Regions from separate parts of the Peribacillus muralis genome, predicted to be linked through region 1. Evidence: predicted binding sites of a transcription regulator. Region 1 holds the regulator's gene; the other holds the start of a gene.
What was found. Region 1 encodes Rex, which represses fermentation and respiration genes when NADH is low (regulators of the CRP and FNR family bind a similar motif). Its sites were predicted from a motif close to TTGTGAAATATTTCACAA; they were not measured.
Positions count from the first base shown of each region.

Region 2: the regulator Rex is predicted to act here: its motif matches at 1,801-1,818, upstream of ABE28_RS19890 (DUF1641 domain-containing protein).

Region 1 covers NZ_CP017080.1:304,696-307,864, forward strand. Annotated here, with positions in the region: gene ABE28_RS01545 (ABC-F family ATP-binding cassette domain-containing protein) at 1-1,028, opposite strand, end outside; gene moaC (cyclic pyranopterin monophosphate synthase MoaC) at 1,158-1,664, shown strand; gene ABE28_RS01555 (redox-sensing transcriptional repressor Rex) at 1,690-2,352, shown strand; gene ABE28_RS01560 (YdiK family protein) at 2,388-2,600, opposite strand; gene ABE28_RS01565 (CPBP family intramembrane glutamic endopeptidase) at 2,597-3,169, opposite strand, start outside.
Region 2 covers NZ_CP017080.1:4,098,963-4,102,131, forward strand. Annotated here, with positions in the region: gene ABE28_RS19875 (STAS domain-containing protein) at 1-38, opposite strand, end outside; gene ABE28_RS19880 (Lrp/AsnC family transcriptional regulator) at 139-576, opposite strand; gene ABE28_RS19885 (DJ-1/PfpI family protein) at 728-1,312, shown strand; gene ABE28_RS25270 (hypothetical protein) at 1,416-1,586, opposite strand; gene ABE28_RS19890 (DUF1641 domain-containing protein) at 1,868-2,290, shown strand; gene ABE28_RS19895 (NAD(P)/FAD-dependent oxidoreductase) at 2,322-3,169, shown strand, end outside.

The DNA.
Region 1 (3,169 bases):
TCATCCTCGTAACCGATCGCCAAGTCCTGGAGGTGGAGCACTTCGTTCCCGCTTTGTTTCTCAATCTGAAATGAAAAATTGGCAGATTTCTCATCACCTTGCGGCTTGTCCAGCACATCCATCTTTTCAAGCTGTTTGCGCCTGCTTTGGGCCCTTTTCGTGGTTGAGGCCCTTGTGATGTTCCGTTGGACAAAGTCGCGGAGCTTTTCGATTTCCCCCTGTTGTTTCTCGAACAGCTTCATGTCCCGCTCATAATCCTCGGCTTTTCCCTCCAGATAAGAACTATAATTGCCATAGTACTTTTTCATATTATTCCGGGAAATTTCATAGACCTGATTGACCACTTTATCGAGAAAATACCGGTCATGGGAAACGATAAGGACAGCTCCTTGATAGCTCTGTAAATATTGTTCCAGCCAGGAGAGTGTTTCGATATCCAAATGGTTCGTCGGTTCATCCAGGATCAATATATCAGGTTTCCTTAACAACAGCTTCCCTAACGCAAGCCTCGTTTTTTGCCCTCCGCTTAATGTGGAAATCAGGGTGGAGTAGTCAAAATCAGCAAACTGAAGGCCATGCAGTACGGAACGGATATCCGCTTCATACTGGTAGCCGCCTTTTTCCTTGAAGGCGACCATCAACGCGTCATATTCATTGAGCACTTTTTGGTAAACGACTTCATCCTCGAATACATCTGGCCTGGCCATATCAGCCTCAAGGCGGCGCAGTTCCTTCTCTTGATCGATAAGATCCTTGAATACGGTCAGCATTTCATCCCAGATGGTTAACTCGGATTCGAGGCCAGTATCTTGTGCCATGTAACCGATGGTGACACCTTTTGGCTTGATGATTTCACCGCCATCATGCGATAGTTGCCCGGCTATGATTTTCAGCAGCGTCGATTTACCCGCGCCGTTCCGCCCGACAAGGGCAATTCGATCTTTATTTTGAACTTCGAGCTTCATGTTTGATAAAATAAGTTCAGCTCCGTAATATTTTGATAGTTGATTGATTTGTAATAAAATCATAGTTTCACCTCAATTGATTATTTTAAGTGTAACGTATTATAGTTATTATCGGCAATAGCTTGGTTCCGGGCCAAAACAAGCTGTTACATAAAGTGGAATAATAGTGTATTATTTAGGAGGGGTTATTCAATGGCAGACTTGACGCATTTCAATGAACAAGGCAGGGCCAAAATGGTCGACGTGAGTGCCAAGCCGGAAACGACCCGGACGGCAACGGCTCGTTCGAGCATTTTAGTGAACGCTGAAATATATGAAGCGATCATCAACCAGAATATGAAAAAGGGTGATGTATTGGCTGTCGCGCAAGTTGCGGGCATCATGGCCAGCAAGAATACGTCCAATATCATCCCGATGTGCCATCCCATTGCACTGCTGGGCGTCAATATAGCCTTTGATTGGGAAAAGGAACAACAGGGATATCGCCTTGGGATTGAAACGGAAGCTAAGACCAAAGGGAGTACAGGTGTGGAAATGGAAGCGTTAACAGCTGCATCCGTCACTGCCCTAACTGTATATGACATGTGTAAGGCCTTGGATAAGGGCATGGTGATCGGGCCTACATTCTTAGTTGAGAAAACAGGTGGAGTATCCAGCAGCGATTATAGAAGACAAGTAAATCAAACAAATAGAGATTGAAAAGCATGTGTGAAGGCGGGGAAGAATGATGAACCATGACCCAAAGATACCGCAGGCAACTGCCAAAAGGCTGCCACTGTACTATCGATTTTTAAAAAACTTACACTCCTCGGGAAAACAAAGAGTTTCCTCGGCAGAGCTAAGCGAAGCTGTAAAAGTGGATTCTGCTACCATTCGTCGCGACTTTTCCTACTTTGGCGCGCTTGGGAAAAAAGGCTACGGCTACAATGTAAATTATTTATTATCCTTCTTTAGAAAAACACTGGACCAAGATGAACTGACGAAAGTCGCTTTAATCGGGGTAGGGAATTTAGGGACCGCGTTCCTGAATTACAATTTCATAAAAAATAATAATACAAAGATTGAAATGGCATTTGAAGTTTCGGAAGACAAGGTTGGAAAGCAAATAGCCGATGTGCCGATCTATCATATGGATCAAATCGATACACTATTGCAGGAAAATAATATAACGGCTGCCATATTGACAGTCCCTGCACAAGTGGCGCAAACGATCACCGATCGCCTGGTCAAAGCCGACATTAAAGGGATATTGAATTTCACGCCTGCAAGGCTGACGGTACCCCCATCCATAAGGGTGCACCATATTGACCTTGCAGTGGAGCTCCAATCGCTCATCTACTTTTTGAAGCATTATCCGGTAGTGGAAGAAGCTGCAGTGGAAGAATGAAATGAAAAAAAACGCTGCACCTTCGCAGCGTTTTTTTATTTTTTCTTATTTTTTTGCGCGGCCTTGATCTTAAAATGGACCATGATCATCCTTAGGCCCGATCCGAAATCAAGCGTCGCAATAAGGACAAGTATGTAGGCGAAGATTCCCCATCCAGAGGAATTGACGGTTTGAACCGCAATTCCCGTAAAAAGGACACCTAAGCCAGCATAAATGATTCCGATGAATAATGGTGATTGTCGTTTCATAATAAACCTCCGATGAAGGCTTGTGCAGTATCCAGCATCTTCTCAATTTGCTCGCGATTCACGACTTGTATGATGATAACAAGCGTATTCATCGCAATATGTGCGCTCATGGACACGAGGATGCGGCCTGTTTTCGCATAAAGATAAGCAAAGGTCAACCCCATTGCCGTATATAAAAGAAGATGCTCCAATTCACCATGCGCCAAGCCGAAAATAACCGAGCTGAGTACAGCGGAAATGAAGAAGTTAAACCGTTTATGAAGTGATCCGAAAATGATCTTCCGGAAAATGATTTCTTCCAAGATTGGTGCAATTACTGAAGTGACGAAAATGACCATGGGGACTTTGTAAATGATTGCAATGAGCTGCTGCGTATTTTCGGATTCACGCTGTACGCCAAGACTTTGCTCAATGATTCCAGCAACCGCTTGAGCAGTTAATGCCAGGAAGACTCCTGCTATCGCCCATAAGATGGATGTGCGAACGGAGGCTTGGTTGCTTGTGTCCATTTTTTCCTTCATATCTTTTCTCATTAAAAAAAGAATCAAGGCTAATGCGACGAAAAAGCT
Region 2 (3,169 bases), 1.1 Mb from region 1:
TCCATTATTTCTTCTTCCTCGTAAACAAAACTCACGATTTCCCACTCCCTTTTGCTGTAACGTTCAGATGTGATTTTTGTTACTATTTCCATTCTCTATCAATGAAGTCATTTCCTGCCCCTTGTGTGCATTCTATCTTCAGGTCATATTTGCTCTCGCGGAAAAAATATCCTTTAAAGTCGATGAAAAAATCAAATGTGTTGACGATTTCCCATATTTAATCGCCTGATCGATAAACTCCTCCAGCGTTTCCATGGAATATGTACTGATTTTAACCAAATAACTATATTGACCGGCCAACCGATGACATTCCAGAACATCCGGATGCCCCCGGCAAAAATCATGAAAATCCTTACATCGATCCGTTTCAAACAAAACGAATGCGGTAATGATTCTATCAAGCTTTTCAAGGGCTATTTCCGTTTTATACCCCTTAATGACGCCACTTTCCTCCAATTTATTCACTCGCTCTTTAGTGGCTGGGGCAGTTAAGGAAACCTCCTTGGCCAAATCCTTCATGGACATGCGCCCATTAGATTCGAGTAAGGAAAGTATTTTTTTATCCGTTCGATCCAATTCGATCACCATCACTTTTCATTATTATATGTAATTGTCCAAATACATTATAAAATAAAGAAAATGGGAATGAATACATAATTATTGATATGTAATCAAGACTTTACTTTTTATATAATAAATACAAAACATTCATATGGGGGATGCTGCTATGAAAAAAGTATTGCTGCTGTTATCTAACGGGTTCGAAGCGGTTGAAGCGAGTGTGTTCACGGATGTATTGGGCTGGAATAAATTAGAGGGTGACGGCTCCACCGATTTGGTTACCGTAGGTCTTCATGAGCAATTAGCATGCACTTGGAATTTCATCGTGAAGCCCGAATTCACCATCGATCAAGTGAACCTTGATGACTTCGATGCTTTAGCCATACCAGGAGGGTTTGAGGAAGCCGGCTTCTACGATGATGCCTATGATCAAAGGTTTCTTGAGGTGATTAAAGATTTTCATGATAAAAAGAAAATCATCGCAACGATTTGTGTCGGGGCCCTTCCATTAGGAAAAAGCGGGATCTTGAAAGGACGGAAAGCGACTACCTACAACCATGCAACCAGTATAAGACAGACCCAGCTCAAGGATTTTGGGGCGCTTGTCGTCAATGAACCGATTGTCGTCACAGACAACATCATAACCTCCTATAACCCTTCCACAGCTTTCGGTGTGGCCTTCACGCTTTTGGAAATGCTCACCTCCAAAGAAAACTGTAACCATGTGAAGGAACTGATGGGCTTCCATTAAGGGTATCTTATCCAAACAAGGCTCTGGATCGTCCAGAACCTTGTTTGGATAAACGTCGTTTAGATTGCATCTGCCTTAGATGTTTCCAAACTTACAAGCACATTTATTCCTCCATACTTTCCCCCATCCCTTCCTCTAGGTTTTTGAGGTACTCGTCAGAAATTCCGTTCATGCCTTCCATGACTTGTGCTTTCGTATATTCCATACTGCCAACCAATTTATTACGCTTATTATCTTCAGTCTCTTCAGTAAGCTTGGATTTTGGATCGGTCACATTTTTCACCTCCATCGTTTAGGATGGCTTTTCCAGGAGGAAATATGCAGGAGGCGCGAGACGACAGTTGCGATCTAAAAGGATTTAACCTTTTAAATACACGGGAAAAGATTTTATTATGGAGATTTTTTAAAAAATGCTGTTTTCAGCGAGCGAAAGGGATATACTATAGGATAGCTTTTATTACATTTTTAAAAGTATTGTGATTAACACTTTGTGTAATATTTTACAAGTTTTTCTAACCAAATCAACAAAATGCTTATTGCAAAGGAGAATTGGATATGTCAGAAACGATTACCCAATCACAGTCTGAACAATTAAATGCACGTCAAGATGTACTGGATCAGTTATTAAAGCCTGAGGTTCAGGAATCCCTCACTACTTTAGTCAATCAGCTTCCAAAACTGACTGAGTTAGTGAATATTTTAACAAAGTCGTATGATTTCGCCCAATCGGTGGCAACGGATGATGTCCTGAAAAACGATACCGTCAGTGCCATTTCGGAAATCGCGACACCTGTGGTCGATTCCGTGAAAGGTCTTGCGGCTACTGCAATCGAAGCGAAGGATCGTGCAGAAGCGAATCATGATGTAATCGGTCTTTTTGGACTGTTAAGAATGATGAAGGACCCGGAGGCACAAAAGCTTTTCCGTTTTGCACAAGCATTCCTTGAAGTTTCATCAGAACGTAAAAACCTAAAATAAAACTTTCAATCAGTAAGGACGGGGATTATCTATGTCAAAACAAATCGTCATCTTAGGTGCAGGATACGCTGGGTTGCTATCTGCGTTGTCCGTACGTGAATATTACACGAAAGATCAAGTGCAGGTTACCGTGGTGAACCAATTTCCAACACACCAAATCATCACGGAATTGCACCGTCTTGCCGGCGGTTCCATTTCCGAGCAAGCTGTTTCGATTCCTTTGGAAAAGCTTTTCAAAGGAAAAGATATCGACCTTGCCATTGCCAAAGTGGAGTCTTTCTCCGTCGATAAAAAAGAAGTGAAGCTTTCCAACGGTTCCACTTTATCTTACGATGCCCTTGTTGTCGCTTTAGGAAGCCAAACTGGATTCTTCGGCATTCCAGGACTGGAAGAAAACAGCATGGTCTTGAAATCGGTGAAAGATGCGAACCAAATTTACAAGCATATCGAAGATCGCATTCGTGAATATGCCCAAACGAAAAATGAAGCCGATGCCACCATCGTCATCGGGGGCGGCGGCTTGACTGGCGTCGAACTGATTGGTGAAATCGTCGATCATTTCCCTAAAATCGCCAAAAAATTCGGCGTCGACTACAAGGATTTGAAAATCAAGCTTGTCGAAGCTGGTCCAAAAATCCTTCCTGTATTGCCTGATCACCTAATCGACCGGGCCATGACAAGCTTGCAAGCGCGAGGCGTCGAATTCTTGACAAGCCTTCCTGTTACGGGTGTAAAAGGCAACCAAATCGAATTGAAGGACGGCCAAACGATCACAGCCAATACGCTTGTTTGGACAGGCGGGGTTGCGGCTCTTCCTATCGTAGGCGAATCAGGCCTTGAAGTGGATCGCGGCAAAGCAGCGGTTAATGAATACCTGCA